Linked DNA regions of Aliamphritea ceti. Each later gene encodes a partner of the first gene's protein in a complex. Links are inferred from orthologs where the notes say so. Each region holds a gene or a part of one and is shown in the gene's direction. Other genes may lie near its edges. The genes, in order: nrdA and OCU49_RS14810.

Evidence for each region.
Region 2: the proteins of nrdA (region 1) and OCU49_RS14810 are in contact, whole or in part, in an NMR structure (PDB 1QFN), measured with the Escherichia coli proteins. The link is inferred for Aliamphritea ceti from one-to-one orthologs.

Annotation. Positions count from the first base shown.
Region 1 is NZ_AP025282.1:1,566,500-1,577,160, forward strand. What follows is about bases 64-3,019. They hold nrdA (class 1a ribonucleoside-diphosphate reductase subunit alpha), read left to right. Parts: upstream 64-388; coding sequence 389-2,650; downstream 2,651-3,019. Other genes in these bases: nrdB (class Ia ribonucleoside-diphosphate reductase subunit beta), read left to right, coding at 2,791-3,019. Outside these bases: more of nrdB, read left to right, coding at 3,020-3,921; class I ribonucleotide reductase maintenance protein YfaE, read left to right, coding at 3,932-4,198; nth (endonuclease III), read right to left, coding at 5,043-5,678; OCU49_RS07205 (electron transport complex subunit E), read right to left, coding at 5,884-6,594; electron transport complex subunit RsxG, read right to left, coding at 6,594-7,259; electron transport complex subunit RsxD, read right to left, coding at 7,259-8,314; electron transport complex subunit RsxC, read right to left, coding at 8,320-10,661. UniProt on the Escherichia coli protein: Provides the precursors necessary for DNA synthesis. Catalyzes the biosynthesis of deoxyribonucleotides from the corresponding ribonucleotides.
Region 2 is NZ_AP025282.1:3,230,793-3,241,173, forward strand. What follows is about bases 2,319-4,994. They hold OCU49_RS14810 (GrxA family glutaredoxin), read left to right. Parts: upstream 2,319-3,359; coding sequence 3,360-3,629; downstream 3,630-4,994. Other genes in these bases: OCU49_RS14800 (TIGR04211 family SH3 domain-containing protein), read left to right, coding at 2,319-2,505; OCU49_RS14805 (Crp/Fnr family transcriptional regulator), read right to left, coding at 2,552-3,037; OCU49_RS14815 (hypothetical protein), read left to right, coding at 3,670-3,825; OCU49_RS14820 (HIT domain-containing protein), read right to left, coding at 3,941-4,387; OCU49_RS14825 (GNAT family N-acetyltransferase), read left to right, coding at 4,587-4,994. Outside these bases: OCU49_RS14790 (DNA topoisomerase III), read right to left, coding at 1-1,103; OCU49_RS14795 (glutathione S-transferase N-terminal domain-containing protein), read right to left, coding at 1,230-1,592; more of OCU49_RS14800, read left to right, coding at 1,936-2,318; more of OCU49_RS14825, read left to right, coding at 4,995-5,747; OCU49_RS14830 (sensor domain-containing diguanylate cyclase), read left to right, coding at 5,908-7,089; OCU49_RS14835 (aminotransferase class V-fold PLP-dependent enzyme), read right to left, coding at 7,151-8,812; OCU49_RS14840 (Lrp/AsnC family transcriptional regulator), read left to right, coding at 9,013-9,468; OCU49_RS14845 (HAD family hydrolase), read right to left, coding at 9,511-10,095; OCU49_RS14850 (hypothetical protein), read right to left, coding at 10,156-10,381. UniProt on the Escherichia coli protein: The disulfide bond functions as an electron carrier in the glutathione-dependent synthesis of deoxyribonucleotides by the enzyme ribonucleotide reductase.

The DNA of each region.
Region 1 (10,661 bases):
CTTTTGGAATGCCAAAGACAGAGAAAAACTCCAATAGATATTTACTATGAAACTTACAGATGCCATATAAAATTTTTTGAAACACGCCATTAGTTTAACTGTCACGCCGGAGGTCTTGTAACCAGTGGGATTGCTAGGTGTTAATGGGTTTGGTTCTTATCTGGCTACACCTATAAGAAATCAAAATCAATATTGAATTTAACGTCTTAATATCTATATTGGGTGTCTGCTGTATGACCCTGCACTATATATAGTGTTATTTACTTCTTTATTAAGGGTCTGTTTTGTTTGGATTTTGTACAGTCCGGGCTAATTGTTGCCGAACATGTGGTTCTGCAGCAGTGACGGCAAAGTCGATTTCAGTTTATTCATTGGTGGGAAGCGCGTAATGCAGGACTTGATGGTTACCAAAAGAGATGGTCGAAAGGAAAAGATCGACCTGGAAAAAATTCACCGCGTCGTAATCTGGGCGGCAGAGGGATTGCAGAATGTTTCGGTATCACAAGTCGAACTGAAAGCACACATACAGTTCTATGAAGGCATGAAGACAGCGGATATTCACGAAACGCTTATTAAGTCTGCTGCCGACCTTATTTCTGAAGATGCGCCGGATTACCAGTATCTGGCCGCGCGACTGGCTATCTTTCATTTGCGTAAACGTGCCTTCGGAAGTTATGAGCCGCCACATCTTATGACGCATGTCGCTAAGATGGTTGATAATCAGCGTTACGACAAGCACTTGCTGGAAGACTATTCTGAAGCTGAATTTAACGAGCTGAATGATTACCTTGATCACAGTCGTGATATGAACTTCAGCTATGTTGCCGTTAAGCAGCTGGAAGGTAAGTACCTGGTACAGAACCGGGTAACAGGTGAAATTTTTGAAAGCCCACAGATTCTTTATATGCTGGTTGCTGCATGTCTGTTCGCAGGATATCCGCAGGCGAGCCGACTGGATTATGTGAAACGCTTCTATGATGCCTGTTCACTGTTTAAGCTGTCGTTGCCGACACCTATTATGGCAGGTGTTCGTACACCAACCCGTCAATTCAGTTCTTGTGTCCTGATTGAGTCAGACGATTCTCTGGATTCTATTAACGCAACAGCCAGTGCCATTGTTAAGTATGTCAGTCAGCGGGCCGGTATTGGTATTAACGCTGGCCGTATCCGTGCTTTGGGTAGCCCTATTCGTCAGGGTGAAGCATTCCATACTGGCTGTATTCCTTTCTATAAGCACTTCCAAACGGCGGTTAAGTCCTGTTCTCAGGGTGGTGTACGTGGTGGTGCGGCAACGCTGTTCTACCCAATCTGGCATTTAGAAGTTGAATCGCTGCTGGTACTGAAGAACAACCGTGGTGTGGAAGAAAACCGGGTTCGTCATCTGGATTACGGTGTACAGCTGAATAAGCTGATGTACCAGCGTCTCATCAAAGGTCAGAATATTACTTTGTTCAGCCCGCACGAAGTACCAGGTTTGTACGATGCGTTCTTTGCTGATCAGGACGAGTTTGAGCGTCTTTATGTGAAGTACGAGCAGGACGACTCTATCCGCAAGCAAACGATTAAAGCGGTTGAGCTATTTGGTTTGCTGGCGTCTGAACGTGCCTCAACAGGTCGTATCTACATTCAAAACGTTGATCACTGTAATACACACAGCCCGTTTGATCCTGCAGTCGCGCCGGTTAAGCAATCTAACCTGTGTCTGGAAATTGCACTGCCAACTAAACCGCTGACTGATGTTAATGATGACAAGGGTGAAATTGCACTTTGTACGCTGTCTGCATTTAACCTGGGTGCAATAGAGAATTTGGATGAGCTGGAAAATCTTGCTGATCTGATTACCCGGGCGCTGGATAGTCTGCTGGACTATCAGGATTATCCAATTGAGGCTGCACGTCAGGCTTCGCTGAGCCGTCGTACGCTGGGCGTTGGTGTTACTAACTTTGCATATTACCTGGCTAAAAATGGTGTGCGTTATTCAGATGGTTCTGCGAATGGTCTGGTACACAAAACATTTGAAGCTATTCAGTATTACTTGCTGAAAGCCTCGAATGAACTGGCTAAAGAGTTAGGCGCCTGTTCTAAGTTTAATGAAACAACTTATTCGAAAGGCTTGCTGCCAATCGATACCTATAAGCGTGACGTGGATGATTTCTGTGAAGAACCGCTTCACTATTTCTGGGAGACGCTGCGGACTGATATTCGTGAGTTTGGTCTGCGTAACAGTACACTGACAGCGCTGATGCCATGTGAAACTTCGTCTCAGATTACTAACTCTACTAACGGTATTGAGCCGCCACGGGGTTATGTAAGTGTGAAAGCGAGTAAAGATGGTGTAATGAAGCAAGTTGTACCTGAGTACTCTGAACTTAAGGATGACTACGAGTTGCTATGGGATATCCCAAGTAATGACGGTTATCTGCAGTTGACAGGTATCATGCAAAAGTTTGTTGATCAGTCTATTTCGGCAAACACCAACTACGATCCTTCCAACTTCCCTGGCGATAAAGTGCCGATGAAATTGTTGCTGAAAGATCTGCTGACGGCTTATAAGTACGGCGTTAAGACGCTTTATTATCATAACACCCGTGATGGTGCGACCGATCAGCATGATGATATGGGTTGTGAAAGCGGTGCTTGTAAGCTTTAATTGCCCGCTGGCCAACCGGTAGATATTCCGGTTGGCCATATATCTTCATCTGGCGATAAGCTTAGGTGGAGGTATGAATATTGCCGGTGTCTCTTTTCCGGCGTGATGATCCCAAGCTCGCGATAACTTTAAGATACCAGATGCTATATTCAACTTTTGATCCGACCTTTAATGACAGCACTAAAGAGCCGATGTTCTTCGGCCACAACGTTAACGTTGCACGTTATGATAAGCAGAAGTATCCGATCTTTGAAAAGTTGATAGAAAAGCAGCTGTCTTTTTTTTGGCGGCCGGAAGAAGTGGATTTATCCACTGACCGTAAAGATTTTATGGGTATGCCTGAGCACGAGAAGCATATCTTTCTGAGCAATCTGAAGTATCAGACTTTGCTGGACAGTGTTCAGGGGCGTTCGCCTAATATTGCATTTCTGCCTATTGTTTCCTTGCCTGAGTTAGAGACCTGGCTTGAAACATGGTCGTTCAGTGAGACGATTCACAGCCGTTCTTACACGCACATCATTCGTAATATTATGAATGAGCCGTCCGAAGTGTTTGACGAAATCGTTACCAATGAGGAAATTGTTAAGCGGGCTCAAAGTGTCACCCGTTTATATGATGAGTTGATTGAGCTGACAAATATCTATTTGATACAGGGTGAGGGTCGTCATACCGTTGATGGTAAGTTGTTTGATACCACCTTATATAATCTGAAGAAGAAGCTGTATCTGACGATTGTATCTGTGAACGTACTGGAAGCTATTCGTTTCTATGTCAGCTTTGCATGTTCATTCGCTTTTGCTGAGCGGGCGATCATGGAAGGTAACGCTAAGATCATCAAGCTGATTGCGCGTGATGAGGCGTTACATCTGACAGGTACTCAGTTCATGATCAACGTGCTTTCGTCCGGGGCTGATGATCCGGATTTTAAGAAGATTGCGGCTGAATGCCACGATGAGGTTGTAGAGATCTTCCGTGAAGCAGCTGAGCAGGAAAAAGACTGGGCAGACTATCTGTTCAGTGGTGGCTCGATGATCGGTCTGAATGCGCAAATTCTGCGTGATTACGTTGAATATATTACTAACGTCAGAATGAAAGCGGTCGGTCTGGAGGAGATTTTCCCGTCCAGCCAGAATCCATTGCCATGGATGAACGCATGGTTAGTGAGTGATAACGTACAGGTTGCACCACAAGAAGCTGAAATAAGCTCCTATTTAGTGGGTGCAATCGATAACGAAGTTAATGACAGTGACTTCGATGATTTTGATCTTTAAGGGCTAAGTCATGAGTGGTATTCCAAGGATTAAGGTTAATAACCACGGTACGTTTTTCTACCAGTATGAATTTTCGTTACTGGATGCTTTAGAGGCGCAGGAAATTCCTGCGCCGTATAATTGTCGCGGCGGATATTGCGGTACCTGTAAAGTCCGTTTGTTGGACGGTGAGGTTGAACAAGTGCAGGATGCGCTGTTTGATACCGTTGGCGATGAGATCCTGACATGCTGTTGTAAGCCTGTCGGGCATATTGAGATTGAGCTTCCGGAAGACTGATCAGCAGCGCTTCCGTTTCCTTCCCGTTTTTATATCTGCTTTCCGCTTAGTGTATTTGTGTAATCGTCTGGCACGGATGTATTGGTGTCTGTAAAAAGTCCCCTTGCCGTTTTTCTACTGTAAATTATTAGTAACAGTTTTGTTTGAATTTTGTGTATCAATGAAGCCAAGCTTTGAGTTGTTAATGGATTGTATAGCTAAAGGTGTCAGGAATATCTCGGCATGTAAGGGGTTGCGAGAGTTTTGGTTTTTTTTGATTGCCAGGTCGGTTAAGTGTGTTGCTAATCCAATGTTTGAGTAGCTTGCTGGTTTTCAGAAGAATAGGATTATAAAGTGGAACTGGCATGAAAATTGGTTGTTATTTGATCAGGGAAATAGCGCTGTTATTTTAACTGATAAATTTAAAGTCCACAGTTGTCTGTCAAGGTTTTTTTTCTTGAATGGCTGTTTAGTTAATTATTGGTTTTAATGATTGTTTGGTCGTAAGTTATTGAATTTATTAGACTAAAATGTTTTGTGTTAAATATGACCGATCTGTAACAAAGCCTTTGTTTACGGGCCTTTCAGAAGGGTGTCCAATAGTTGTAAACAGAGTTATCCACAGAATGTGGGGGTAACTTCCCGTTTGATTTTAGATGTATTTCAGAAGTTAAAGCACTGATTGCTGTAGCTGGTTTAGCAGTGATTTATAGGCTTATGTTGTGGGCCTTTGATCATTAGGCGGATATGTTAATTGATAGCCTCAGCGAAGGCTGGCGAGCCTGACGGTAGCAGTAAATGACTATGCCAGTCAGGCTATAAGAAGAGATTGAGTAATGGTTGAAAGAGGAGTGTTAACCTTTATTCAGAGTTCTGTTTTATCTTTGAATTCGCACAGATCTTCGATCATGCAGCTATTACATTTTGGCTTACGGGCGGTACACACATAACGACCATGTAAGATCAGCCAGTGATGGGCGTCCATCAGAAATTCGTCAGGTACAAATTTCAGCAGCTTTTGCTCTACTTCGTTTACGTTTTTTCCTGGTGCGATTTTAGTACGGTTAGAGACACGGAAGATATGTGTATCTACTGCCATCGCGATTTGCCTGAAGGCTGTATTAAGTACAACATTGGCGGTTTTTCGACCGACTCCTGGCAGTTCTTCGAGGTCTTCACGGTTTTCAGGTACAACAGAGTTATGCTTATCAATAAGTAGCTTGCAGGCTTTTATGACGTTCTCTGCTTTTGAATTGTACAGGCCGATGGTTTTTATGTATTCCTTGAGACCGTCTACACCTAGGGCGTAGATAGCTTCTGGCGTGTTAGCCACAGGAAAGAGCTTGCGTGTTGCTTTATTAACGCTGACGTCGGTTGCCTGAGCTGATAGAGCTACAGCTACCAGCAGTTCGAAGGGGCTACTGAATTCAAGTTCTGTGACTGGGTTTGGGTTGTCGGCACGCAGACGGGTAAATATTTCTTGGCGTTTGGTTTTATTCATTATTCTGGCTGTTGGCTTGGCTCGTGGTGCTTATCTTAATGGCCCAGCGCCTGTATTAGAAGAGGCTTTTGTGTCCTGTGTGCTGCTGAGCGGCGTGATTCTTGTGAGTATTATTCTGACTTTTGGTATATATGAAAAATGCCGGCGTATAGCCGGCATTTAATTTTCAGAAGTTTTAGATTCTGGAATGGCTATTACGTTTGACCTAGCTGATGTTACCTGTGATTCGGGCGCGCTTAGGCCCTTCGGATGGCGCTTTTGGCTGTTGCTTGCGACGTTCTTCCAGACGCTGATCAACGATGTTTTTAACCGCGATAATCAGGCCCATGCCGACAAAGGCTCCAGGCGGTAAAATAGCGAATAGAAAGCCACTGTAGTCATCGACCAGTGTGATTTTCCAGTTTTCTGCCATTGGGCCGAAAAGCAGGTGCATATCAGCAAACAGGGTGCCAAGGCCAAGTATTTCCCGCATGGCGCCGAGCAGTACCAGTACCAGAGTAAAGCCCAGTCCCATCATTACGCCGTCCAACAAGGAGGCGCCTACAGGGTTTTTACAGGCGAACGCGTCAGCTCTGCCCATGATGGCACAGTTGGTGACAATCAATGGAATGAAGATGCCCAGGATCGTGTACAGCTCATAGGTAAAGGCTTGCATGAGCAGTTCGATACAGGTTACGAAGGAGGCAATAACCATCACGAATACCGGTAAACGTACTGAATCAGGGACAAAGTGACGGAACATGGAGATCGTCAGGTTTGAACCTATTAATACTAAAATACTGGCAATGCCCAGTCCGAGAGCATTCACCACAGTACCGGTAACGGCTAGCAGAGGGCAGAGACCGAGTAACTGAACCAGAGCCGGGTTATTCGTCCAGAGTCCGTCCAGAGTGATTTTCTGATAATCGGTCGCCATTATTCTGCTCCCGTAGATGCATTGGTCGCTGCCTGGGAATCCTGCGGTTGAGGATTGTCCAGCAGTGCTGTTTTGTGTTCGCGGAAATAGTGAATAGCAGCAGCGGTTGCGTTAACTATTGCCCGTGGGGTAATTGTCGCGCCGGTAAACTGATCGAAGCGGCCGCCGTCTTTTTTAACTGCCCAGTTTGTATCATTATCGCCATTATATTGCTGGCCGTTAAAGCTTAACACCCAGTCAGACTTTTTAAGTTCGACTTTATCGCCCAGTCCCGGGGTTTCTTTGTGTGCAAGTACCCGAACGCCGGCCAGAGTTTCGTCACGGTTGATGCCTACAATCAGTGATATGGCACCGGTATAGCCGTCTGGAGCAATGACAGGCATGATGACTGTTTCTACCTGGCCTTTGCGGCGGGCGCGAAAAGCAGTGGCTTGTGCTAGGCCTGTCAGATCAGCATCTTCGATAATTACAGTGTCGCTGAGCATGTCATTATCAATACTGCTTTCTGGCACTATTTCATAGAGTGCTTTTGCTTGCTGAGCTTCGATATTGTCGGCTATGCGCTGTTCAGTGGATACCTGAGTCAGAGCAATTGCGCCAGCTGTAACAACGGCAAAAATACCCAGTCCTACAGCGCTGTTGCGGATCGCAGTGAACATTTCCATTAGTTGCTTCCCTTCATGCCGCGTTTGGCTTTAGCGTGGCCGTAAGTCCGCGGTTGGGTATATTGGTCGATAAAAGGCGCACTAAGATTCATAAGCAATACAGCGAAAGCGACAGCGTCAGGGTAGTTACCCCAGCTGCGAATGATAAATATAAGTAAACCGATACCGGCAGCGAACCAGAGCTTGCCCTTATTACTGGTACAGGAGGTAACCGGATCAGTAATAATGAAGAAGGCGGCCAGCATCGTTGCACCTGTTGTCAGGTGGAAGAACGGATCCGGATAGTTATCCGGATCAATCAGGAAGAACAATGTTGATACCAGGGCCAGTGTGCCAAGCATTGCTACCGGGGCGTGCCAGGTGAAAATCTTACGGTAGAGCAGGAATATGCCACCCATCACATATGCTGCGCTAACTGCATGCCAGGCGCCGATACCATCGGCTAAAAGTGCACTCTGGTACCACATTTCTTCGGTAGTGAAGCCACCGCGGTGCTTCATTACGTCCAGAGGAGTTGCCATGGATAAGACATCGTATAGCGCTGGTTGAATGCCTGCGAAAATAAGCTGTAGGGTATCTATGAAGCTAATGATGTTCCAGCCTTCGCCAGCCATAACAAAAGGTGCGCTCCAACTGGTCATCGGCACCGGAAAAGACACCAGTAGTAAAGCATAAGCAGCCATTGCCGGGTTGAAAGGGTTGCTGCCCATTCCACCATACATATGCTTCGCAATGGCGATTGCAAACAGGATGCCGACAAACATCACCCACCATGGAGCGAATGGAGGGATTGCCAGACCAAGCAGTACGGCGGTTACTACGGCGCTGTAATCCTGCAGATAGAAGCTGACCGGACGGTTGCGTAATTTAATGATAGCGGCCTCAAAACCAACCGCCAGTAAGCAACCCCAAACAACCTGAACCAGGCTGCCCCAGCCGAAAAAGAAGGTCATTGCAGCCAGACCTGGCAAGGTTGCCAGGATAACTGTGCGCATTACATCACCTGTGTTGCCGGGGCGATGTGTGTGAGGAGAGGTAATTCTGATTAAAGCCATAATGGTTACTTAGAAAAACGTTCCAGGGTTGAATTGAGTTCAGCTGCTTTTTGCTCAACGGCAAGTAAATCTTGTTGCAGGCTTTCCTGCTCTGCTGCTTCGGCTTTGCTAAGCGCGCGCTCTGCTTTGGTAATGGCAGCACGGGCTAATGCAGCATCAATTTTCAGTTGTTTCAGGTCGATGCCTTCGGCCGCTGCTGCAGCGTTTTGTTCCGCTTCCAGGGTCGACAGCTCCGACTGGGCCTGTTCATAACGAGCTGTCAGGTTGGTAACGTCCTGTTGCAATCTTTCAAGGCTATCATCACCGTCAGCTTCACTGAGTGCTTTTTCAGCTTTTTTCAGCTTAGTGCGCATGATAGATACTTGTTGCTTAAGCGCTTTGGCATCAGGTTTTTCAATAGCAATATTATTGATCTCTGGTACTGCTTGCTGAGAGGCTCCTGATGCTTTTTGATATTCGTCTTGCAGGTCTTTTAGCTTGCTTTCGAGCTTGGCGACGCCGTCAGCCATTTTTGGGGCGGCGGGGCTGTCAGAAGCTACCGCTTTTTCGTAAGCGGCTTTGGCTTTGTTGACCTTGCCTTGCATGGCATCAACGTCTGTCTTCAGGTCATCGAGCTGTGCCTGGCTAAATGCCGGTGCAGCAGGAGCTGCTGATACAGTGCTAGCCTGGTTAGCCTGCAATGCCTGTTGGTATCCTGTTTCAGCGTCTTTAAGTTTACCTTCCAGCTTGATCACACCGTCAGCCATTTTTGGAGCCGCGGGACTGTCTGAAGCAGCGGCTTTTTCATAAGCTGCTTTAGCTTTGTTGACTTTGCTTTGCATGGCATCAACATCTGCTTTCAGGTCATCAAGTTGTGCCTGGCTGAATGCAGGCGCTGTTGATGCAGTACTCGTCTGGTTAGACTGCAGTGCCTGTTGGTATTCTGCTTCAGCGTCTTTTAACTTACTTTCCAGCTTAGTCACGCCGTCAGCCATTTTTGGAGCGGCGGGGCTGTCAGAAGCAGCGGCTTTTTCATAAGCAGCTTTAGCCTTATTAACCTTGCCTTGCATGGCATCAACATCTGCTTTCAGGTCATCAAGCTGTGCCTGGCTAAATGCCGGTGCAGCAGGTGCTGCTGAAACAGTGCTGGTCAGGTTGGCTTGTAATGCCTGTTGGTATTCTGTTTCAGCGTCTTTAAGTTTGCCTTCCAGTTTAGTCACGCCGTCGGCCATTTTGGGAGCGGCGGGGCTGTCAGAAGCAGCGGCTTTTTCATAAGCGGCTCTGGCTTTGTCTACTTTGCCTTGCATCGCATCGATAGCCGCTTTCAGGTCATCAAGCTGCGCCTGGCTGAAGGCTGGTGCGCTAGTCGCAGTCGCTGGTTGCGTGCCCCCGGATTCAGCAGCTTTAAATGCTGCTTCAGCACTGGCTGACTTTTCAGTTAGAGCTTTTAAATCGGCTTCCAGTTCAGCAATATTATCAGCGCCATTTTCCTGTGCTGTCGCTAGCTGTTTCTCAGCTTTCTTGAGCTTAGTGCGCGCTATTGCTGCATTGGTTTTCAGTTGTTTAATGTCAAGCACTGGGGCGGCAGGTGCTGCGGGTGCTTGCTGCGCCTGCTCGTAAGCTTGTGCTGCTGCGTCGGACTTAGCTTGTAACAGGGTAACTGTTTCTTGTAATGCATCTACGCCGTCCAGCCCTTTTGACTGAGCGTTGCTTAGTGCTTTTTCTGCTTTCTTTAGTTTAGTGCGGGCAACTGCAGCGTTGGTTTTCAGCTGTTTAAGGTCAGGCTCGCTGCTTTCTGTCGCGGCAGTGCTGGCTTGTTTCGTAATGACGGCGTCACGTTTAGCTGCCTGATTCTTAGCGGCTTCTTCGGCACGTGCTTTGCGGCGTAATTCTTTTTCCAGCTGTTCCTGTTCCTGGCGTGCCTGGCGAGCTTCAAAACGCAGGCGGGCATGGTCAGCTTTACGCTGTTCGGAGTCCTCTTTGCGGATTTCACCTTTAGCGAAACGATAGTATTGCACCAATGGAATGTTGCTTGGGCATACATATGAACAGGCGCCGCATTCGATACAGTCGAACAAGTTATGGTGCTTGGCTTTCTCGAATTCACGGCCTTTAGCAAACCAGTGTAGTTGCTGAGGCAGTAGTTCAACCGGGCATACCTGCTCGCACATGCCGCAGCGAATACACGCTTGTGCTGGTGGTTGGGCCGGAAACTCGTTGCGGCTGCCGGCTATCAGGCAGTTGCTGGTTTTGATCATTGGAATTTGTGGGTTCTCAATGGTCAGTCCCATCATAGGGCCGCCAACAATCAGGCGGGCCAGATGCTGTTCGTTCAGGCCGCAAAATTCAAGCAGGTCGGCGAAAGGGG
Region 2 (10,381 bases), 1.7 Mb from region 1 along the record:
CTCAGATCCAATAAGCCTGAAACTTTCTCAAAATCAGGACAGTTGCTCATCACAACAGGCATTACATCTTTTGCCAATGCATGATGTTCACGGGGTAAATAGCGGCTATCTGAACGTGGATAGGTAATTAGCTTATGGCGTTCATACAAACTCTGACAGGTATCCAGCACGGCCTTGGCATTCATACCAAACCGCTTGGCAGCTTCTATCTGCAGTGCCGATAAATTAAACGGCAAAGGCGCTGCCTGCTGCTTTTTCTTCTGTTCCAGCTTAGTGACTGTACCTGGCTGGCCAGTGATCCTTGAGGCCACATTTTCTGCCAGCGGCCGGGATAACACCCTGCCCTCTTCGTCCTGATAGGGTGCACAGTTCTCACTGGGCTTCCAGCGCGCCTGAAAGGCTTCTTTCAGAGAAGTCTGTAAGTGTGCCACCACCTCATAAAAAGGCTTGGACACAAACTCTTCAATGCTCAGATCCCGTCTGACAACTAACCCTAATAAAGGCGTTTGCACCCGCCCTACAGACAACACTCCGCTATAGCCTGCCTGCTGACCTCGCAAAGTATAAGCGCGGGTCATATTCATACCGTACAGCCAGTCAGCCCTTGAACGGGCCAGTGCCGAGATCGACAGCGGAATAAATTCCTGGTTTGAACGCAACTGCTTTAAAGCCCGGCGCACAGCACTGCCATTAAGATCGCTAATCAGACAGCGTTGAGTAGCTGCTTTTTTAGCAGCGCTGACCCCCAGATAATTAATCACTTCATCGACAAGCAGCTGCCCTTCACGGTCAGGATCGCCCACATGAACTAATTGATCAGCCTGCTTTACTAGTTTACGTAACACACTTAACTGGCTGCGGGTTTTACTGCGTGGTTGTAATTGCCACTGCTGAGGTATTATTGGTAGATGCTCAAAGCGCCACTGCTTAAACTGTGGGTCATACTGATCCGGCTCTGCCTGCTCCAGTAAATGCCCTAAGCACCAACTGACCACATCACCATTTCCTACCCGGATAAAGCCCTGATCTTTACTCTGTGGTTTTGGCAGCACATCTGCCAGTGCCCGGGCCAGACTGGGTTTTTCAGCAATGTATAAAATCATAAGGTGCTCAAACAGATAAATTACTGGCTAAATATACAGTCTATACTTCTTTGCCGGCAAGCCCTGTGAATCACAAACACAAAAAAAGCAGCCATTGGCTGCTTTCTTAATGTGTATCTGCAAAGTTTACTTCACATAATTTTGCTCAAGATACTGAATAATCTCGCCAGATTCATACATCCAACGCACACCATCCTGCTCTTCAATACGCAAACAAGGCACTTTTAATTTACCGCCATCTTTTTCGAGCTCAGCTTTAAAGTCCTGGTTACGTTTAGCATCACGCACTTCAACATTCAGATTGAAGCGGCGCATCGCCCGGCGCACCTTCACGCAAAATGGGCAAGCTTCATACTGATATAAAGATAAATTGGCAGTCTGCTTATCCAGCTGAGCTTGTTGCTCAGGGCTGCGCTGCATTTTTGTCGGCGGAGTAAGCGCATTCAACAGCAGAATAATACGACCAAGAATCCAGCGAATAATAAACACTACTATCTTCCTCAAAGAACAAAAACGGTGCGCGATTCTAGCACAGATCAATCACCGGTGACGATGCCAAATATAGAGCACTGTGACAGGGCCAAATACGTGCACGATCAAGCTGAAATAAAACTGAAAATAATAAACAAATGTTCGAACTTTTCTCAGACAGGGCAGTCACAGGCTAAGCTGTACAGGGATGGAACATGATTTCTAGCTAATTTATCCGGGCTTCTGCGCCCCGCTTTACCAGTGGTAACCCCTCTGAATTGCCAGCAGATGCCTGATCAAACAAAGACAAACTTGCAGCCCTGATACGCAGCAAGAGAAAATTTTGAGTTACGGTGCCACCATGCGTTTATTAATTGCTTCCTGCTTGACCTTCATTTCCCTTTTCAGCCTCAATACCCAGGCAGCGTACATAAGTGATGATGTCTTCACTTATTACCACGGTGGCCCCAGTGACCAGTTCAGGATTACCGGCCGTATTCGCAGCGGCACCAGTATTACAATACTTAGCCGAAACAAAGATAGCGGATACGTACGGATCAAAACCGCTTCCGGCCGTACCGGCTGGCTACCAGGTGCAAACGTAAGCGAAGGTACCAGCATGTCTGTACGCTTCCCGCAACTGGAAGAAAAGCTGGGGAAAAGCAATGCTATGATTACTCAGCAAAATGGCGCTATTCAGTCACTCAAACAACAAACCGTTGGCTTGCAACAGCAAAACAAAGAATACGCCGACACTATTGCTAAGCTGGAACTGGAAATATCCAGCCTGAACCGCTCAATCAACAGCATGGATGACTCTAATCTGATGCGCTGGTTTACTTACGGCGGGCTAGTTGCTTTTGGTGGCCTGATTCTGGGTCTGATTATTCCAATGTTCCCACGCCGCAAAAAACGCCCAGACGTCTGGTAAGCGCTACATCAGAATTTCTTTAAAAGACAGACAAAAAAAACCGCCGTTATTCGGCGGTTTCTGTTTTTAGCTGGTCGATACACCCGGCTAACTGGCAATCGCCGTCTCGCAAGCGTCTGCTTAAGTCCCGGGCCATATTCATAAAAATCAGCGTGTATTGTTCAGCATCGTGCTGATACAAGGCAAATAACTGGTCCGCTTTGATTTCAATTGCATGGCAATGATCATCAGCCAGTACTACACCACTGCGCGGATAAACACCGAGCAGCGCCATCGAACCGAAACACTCAGTTGCCTGAAAACTGCGAATTTTATGTAATCTATTGTTATCACTGCCGTGCTTATACAAAGAGGCATGGCCAGACACAACTACAAAAGCAGAATCACCACGTTCACCTTCAGTGAAAAAAGCTTCACCTGCTGCGTGTTCCACACAACTGCAACCAGAAACTAACAACTTAATACTGTCTTCCCGCAAGCCACCAAATACCGGCATGTCCTGCAACTGCTCAATAGGAATATCTATTGCCACGCGACTACTCTACTTTTCCCGAGACGACATATTGTTATGTCAAACTCATGACATTCTAAACCAAGCAGCGCCACTAGAAAACTGATGCTTTTACCAGCTGTAAAATCAAATACTTAGCAACCGCTCACCCTATTAATGCTCCCCATACTCAAACTGGTTGCTATACTGAGGCTAACAACTCAGCTTCTGAATCCGTTTATGGCATAATTGACGCGTTATAGAGCTAATAACCAATAGCTATGTTTGATATAAACATTCACTATTGGCGTACGGGTTAATAAATTGTTTCAATGTCACCCGTTCTTATGAGGAGATTATTTAGATGCAACGTGTGACTATTTTCGGTCGTGAAGGATGTGGATTCTGCGTCCGTGCCAAGCAACTTTGTGAAATCAAAGATTTCGATTTTCGCTACATTGATATCCACAAAGAAGGTATCAGCAAAGAAGATCTTGAAAAAACTATCGGTAAACCAGTCACTACTGTTCCTCAGATCTTCCACGGAAAGGAACACATCGGAGGCTTTACCGAATTTTCTGCATTAGTCGCTGAACTTGAAGAAGGGAATGAGCTCGAAGGATTCGAGCTGTAAACTGACTAAGCAATAACCGCAATTAACAGCGAGCATGCCAATGATTACATTATTGTTTTTAGCCGTTCTAGCTTGCCTGTTCGTGATTGGCTATAGCCTAAAAGATCAGCTTAAAGGTCATAACAATCAGCCGCAGGTGATGCGTATTCCTGTCGAAGAGCAACGTCAGCAGCCTCAGCGCCGCCGTCGTCGTTAGAAGAGAAGCCTCTTAAAAGAAAAGCGCTCAATCATTAAGATTCAGCGCTTTTTTTATGTCTGCCAGCTTTTCAGTTAAAACCTCCACAGCTTTAGTAAAACGAAGCTATAAATTCTTAACTTGCCCGGTTTAGCGCCAAAGCTCCGTTCAGAATAACCTCAACTTTATGCTTTACTTCATACAGTTCAGTTTCTGAATAAGGCCTGGCAGGCACTGCACCCCATACCGGCGCGGGCCAGGCTGCATCGCTCTCGTAACGTACCACATGATGCACATGCAGCTGCGCGACCATGTTACCAATAGCGGCAACATTCATTTTTCTGGCAGCAAAGATGTCATGCAGATTCTCAGCCAAAAATGACGACTCATGAATCAGCTGCTGCTGCTCTTCTTCAGGTAAATGGTAAATCTCTGTCGCGCCTGCACGCCGTGGTACCAAAATGCACCATGGATAATTTGCATCATTCATTAATAACAACCGGCACAGCGGAAAGTCGCCAATATGAATACAATCGGCGGCTAAACGGGGATCCAGTTCAAACTCCAGCTCAAGCTCGTCCATCATATATCTCCTTTGTGAAGCAATACCTTAACTCTAGCAGTTCAATAGCTATCCCGACAGAACTTGTTGACTATAAAGCAGTTTTTAACACCATCGCGGGATCAGCCCAAACCAGTAACAGCAGCGTAAGACTGGTTTATAACAGCCGTCTGACATACAGTAGGCGAACTATCCCGCCAGTTACCTTATATTCTGATCTATGACCACATTTAGCTTTCATAACTCAATTGCCGATATTGGTCAGGAGACCTGGGATACCTTGGTGCACAGACCCGGCGACGGACTTGATTATCCGTTTATACGCTATGGCTTTTTACATGCTCTGGAGAACAGCGGAAGCGTTTGTGCAAAAACCGGCTGGCAGGCATTTCATCTGGTAATCAATGATCCTGAACCTGTTGGCGTTATGCCACTGTATATCAAGCAGCATTCATACGGTGAATACGTATTCGACTGGGCCTGGGCCGATGCCTATCAGCGTTACGGGCTGGAATATTATCCAAAACTGCTTAATGCCATTCCTTTTACACCCAGCACCGGCCCCCGTCTTTGTCTGTCTGCGAACCTAAGTGCAGCACAGCAGGCCGAGCTACATCAGGCAATAGCACAGGCACTGACGCAGGTTTGCCAGCAACATAAACTGTCTGGCTGGCACAGCTTATTCCTAGAATCTGAAGTCATTCCTCTCTTGCAGGGTAAAGGCATTAAGCGCAGATTAGGCAGCCAGTACCACTGGTTTAATCAGAACTATACTGACTTCGATGATTTCTTAAGTTATTTCAGCTCCAGAAAGCGCAAGAACGTTCGCAAAGAGCGGCAAAAGATTGAGCAACAGACAATCGAACATCGCTTTTTGAATGGCAGTCAGATCAGCAACAGCGAGCTGGAAAGCTTTTATAACTTTTATCAGGTGACTTATCTCAAGCGGGGACGCTCCGGATATCTGAATCTCGATTTTTTCCGCCAGCTCTGCGAGCAAATACCAGACAACCTTTTGTTCTGCATTGCCAGTAAAGATAATGACGACGTTGCGGCAGCACTCTATCTGCGGGATTCAACAACCCTCTACGGGCGCTATTGGGGCTGTCTTGACGAATTTGACAGCTTGCATTTCGAAACCTGTTATTACCAGGGAATCGATTATTGCATTCAACACGGTTTAAAACGCTTTGATCCTGGTGCACAGGGCGAACATAAAATTCAGCGCGGCTTTAAACCTATCGAAACCTGGTCTGTTCACTGGCTCGCTGAGGCCGGATTTGATCAGGCTATCAGCCAGTTTCTGAATGAAGAAGAACAAATGATGCGCGAACATATGTCTGTTCTTGAAGCTCAGTTACCTTTTAAAGCCGACAGTTAAACCAAACAAAATGCCACGTGCCGAAGCTTTATTCGGCAACCATTACCCAAACTGGGCAATACATATTCAGGCTGCAGGCCAGTAACTATGAGGGTTGTTGAATATTAAGTGTTTTTTTCCGGTTTTGGACACAAAAGTTTTCCAGTACTTTGCCGATTAAATCGATTATAGTTTTGCAGTCGGGCAAAACCAGGATCTTCTAGTTAGGCAAGATATGACATCAACAGAAAAAGACAATCAGGAACTACGCCGCGTCATCCGTCTTATGTCGAGTAAGATGGAACGTAATGAGGCGATCCTGAAATCATTTTTTGAGATGGAAATACGCCTGCTCAGCTGCAGCACTCTGGCAGAATTACTGGACCTGCTATTAGTAGAGTTTAAAGAATATTTCCGCCTGACATCCGTCAATCTTATCTTATTAGACCCCGAAGGTGCCGCCCGTGACCTGCTGGACGAATATGTCCCGCCTAAACCCGGACATACACTGCGCTTCGTTAAAAATCAGCGGTTATTGAAATCTATTTTCCCAACCCCTGAGCTGAAAGCTGGTGAATTAACTGATGCAGTTAAAAAGTTGGCCTTTCCAGGCAGTCCTTTTATTCTCAGTAGCGCCCTCCTACCCCTGATACGTCATGACTGCCTGATCGGCAGCCTGCATCTGGGAAGCAAAGACCCCGGCCGTTACAGTGACAGCTTTGATTACGACTACATTAATCATCTCGCATCTGTGATTGCGGTATGTATTGAGAACTGCATAAACCAGCAGAACCTCAAGCGCATGAGCATCATAGATATGCTCACTAAAGTACATAACCGCCGCGCCTTTGATCAGGAAATTATTCGCGAATTATCACGGGCGAACCGTCATCAGAGCACGCTCAGCTGCCTGTTTGTCGACCTTGATCACTTTAAGCTGGTCAATGATACATACGGCCATCAGGTAGGCGACCGGGTACTGCGAAGTGTTGGTCAGGTACTTAAGAAGTCACTGCGTAAGACTGACTTTATTGCCCGTTATGGCGGCGAAGAGTTTGCGATTTTGCTGCCTAAATGTGATGCCGTACAGGCACAGCAAATCGGCGATACAATACGCAATAAAATCCTTAAAATGATTATGCATAATGATCTTGGGGAACCGTTTCGAATCAGCTGTTCTATCGGTATCTCCAGCTGCGAAGTCTCCCGCTACGATCATGCGTCACTGGAAGATCTTTCTACCCGGTTACTGAAAGCAGCTGACGACGGTGTCTACACAGCCAAACATAATGGCCGCAACCAGTGTGCTTATGAGCACTTCGATTTAGAACCCCGCAGCGGTATCAAACTGGTTTCAGGTTAATAAAAAACCGCTGACAGATTCACTCCATCAACGGTTGATTTTTTTCTACTTTATGCGGATCTCAGATTTCAATCGCCTGCGGCAACACAAACCAGCGCAATGCTTCTGCGTCAGCCGGTAAACTCAGCTCAAAACGCTGGCCTTGCTGCTCCTGTAGCAAAACGTCTTCTGCCTGCTGCAACAAACCTGCATAATCAATATCTGTTGCTGTTGGCCGAGGCCGCTCCGTCTGATCCTGATCCATAAAATCCAAATCCTGCAAATTCACCGCAGGTCGCAAACCTTGCCCCTGATACTTCCAAACGCCTGAAGCGGTATCGTACTGGTAGAACGGCAGTAGACGCCAGCCATGCTCAGCAACCAGGTCTATAGCCTGTAACAAATACTGAAAACAGGCTTCGTCAATAAAGTAATTAAAGTTCAGACGACTCCAGCCTGGACGCATCACCATCTGTGCAGCCTTAATCTGAGCTTCTACAGCCTTGCTATACTGCATATCCATATCGAGTAGCGCATGACCATAGGGACCAGCACAGGAGCATCCACCGCGCGCCTGAATGCCAAACAGATCATTCAGCAAGGCAACAACAAATCCGTAATGAAGATCTTCCTGCTGATACTTAATTCGCAGAGAAACTATAGATAAACGTGGGGCATCAGGATTACCCAACACTTCGATTTTATCGTTATTGCCCCAATGCTGCAGTGCACGGCGAACAAAGTCGGTTTCCAGTTTTTCTATTCTCTCTACTCCAACCTGCTGCTGTAACCTAAACACCAGACCGGCACGAATAGACTCAATAATCGCCGGCGTTCCACCTTCTTCTCTGCGTTCACCGTGCTCTGTGTAACTGTGATCTTCAGGGGTTACATAAATTACCGTACCACCGCCCGGCACGGCCGGTACCCGATTCGTCAGCAGCGCTTTATTGACGACCAGAATTCCAGGAGTACCCGGACCACCAATGAACTTATGCGGCGAAATAAACACAGCATCCAGCGCGCTGTCTGGCTTACCACCTGAAAGCATATCAATACCTACATAGGGTGCGCCGGCTGCATAATCCCAAAATGCAAAAGCTCCAAAACGCTTTAGCAAATGACTGATACCAACCACGTTGCTCTTCAACCCGGTAACATTAGAAGCCGCAGAGAAACTGCCAATCTTCAGCGGTCTGTTCTGATATTCAACCAGCTTTTCTTCCAGAACCTGTATATCCAGCAGTCCTGTCTCGCTCAGTGGAATCACCACGACATCGGCAATACTTTCCCGCCATGGCAACTCATTGGAGTGATGCTCATAAGCACCAATGAATACTACCGGACGCTGGTCCTGTGGAATCATATCGGTAAATTTATAACGATCATTCAAATCAGCCGGCAAACGTAAATTAAGTATATCCACCAGTTTATGGATAGCAGCCGTTGCCCCTGAACCGCAAAAGATCACTTCATAAGTGTCGTCAGCATTCACAGCCTGACGAATTTCTGTCCGTGCCTGCTCACGAAGCTGACCTGTCTGTGCGCCGGTATAGGAAGACTCAGTATGCGTATTGGCATAAAACGGCAACACCTGCTGCTGAATATACTCTTCAATAAAGTTCAGGCTTCGGCCTGAAGCTGTGTAATCGGCATACACCAGTGGCTTATCGCCAAAAGGGGTTGTGATGGTTTGATCCGAGCCAATTACTGCATCCCGTATCCGTTGAATAAGCGCTGTCATACTGCCACTCCGCGTGCTGCATTAAAGAATGCATAAAGTATATGCAGCATCCCGTAAAAAGAGTTTGCTTTTATTCGTACAAACACCGCACAAGATAGAAATTTATTTTATTTTTATATATAAAAATAAATTATTTTTCTTCACCACCACCCTAATATAAAATATATCGGCAATGCAAAATCATAACAGCAGAGATCAGTATGGACATTAAAGACCGCCAGATACTCAATATTCTCCAGCAAGACTGCAGCCTTTCATTGCAGGCCATTGCTGAAAAAGTAAATCTTTCCCCTACCCCCTGCTGGAAACGAATAAAACGCTTAGAAGAAACCGGTGTTATCAAATCACGGGTGGCATTGCTTGATGCTGATAAAGTAAATCTGGGAGTGTCAGTCTTTGTACATATTAAAACTCAACACCATGATAGCCAGTGGCTGGAAAACTTTGCGAATAAAGTCACAGAATTGAAAGAAGTCGTTGAGTGCTACCGGATGGCAGGCGAATGGGATTATTTACTAAGAGTGGTCGTTGCAGATATTCAGGCGTTTGATCAATTCTACAAAATTCTTGTGAACCGGGTAGAAGGTATCAGTAATGTGACGTCGAGCTTTTCAATGGAAGAAATAAAAAACACCACCCGCCTGCCTTTACTCTGACATAATTCAGCGCCAGTGTAAGCCAGCAGATTTATTAGCAATTCAGAGTAACTCTGCCAGCGAATGAATACGCACATCGGTCAGTTCGGGCCATTCTATTGTCCCGACAGCAGACACATGCACGGTCTGAGCATCTATGGCTTTACCAGCCTCCAGATCAAACCGGAAATCTCCCACCATAATCAACTCATCACCAACAACCTTCCAGCGCTGACAGAGCTTTTGTAAGCCTTCAGGGTCAGGCTTAGGCCTGGCTTCGTCACGGCCCAGCACTTCTTCAGCATGGAAATATTCGCCGACACCAATCGCCTGTAGAGAACTAATAGCAAAATCTTTTTTATTACGGGTAAGGATACCCAACTTACAACCAGCAGCGTGCAGCCTGACAATCAGGTCCTGCACACCTTCAGCCGGCTCTGCCTGACGGGCATAATATCCTTCAAGCTCGTCGAGCCGCTGCAACAGCACCTGTTTTTGCGGCTCAGGTGTTTGTTCGATCGTCTCCAGAATAGCTTCACCTTCCGGGATACCTAACTCACGACGCATATGCGCAAAATCGTGAACCGGACGGGTTAAAGTCCCGTCCAGATCAAATACCCAGTGACGAAATTTATTCAGATCGAACATATCACTCCAAATGTCAGTAATACTCAGAGACTCAAAGACTCAGCACTCTGTCACAGACAATTATGAATAATTAACATCATTAAAAGGATCAATCGGATTTTCCAGTGCACTGTCTTCACTGCGATACAAAATCTGACCTTCCAACTTAAAGCCTTTACTGTGGAACCAGCGCATCACTTCTTCCCGGCTTTCATCAGCCTTAAAAGATGCCTGCCAGGCAACACCTATCCGGTAAAAATACAGCACCAACAGTGCCGCCGCGGCACCCAGATAAAACTCAGATGCA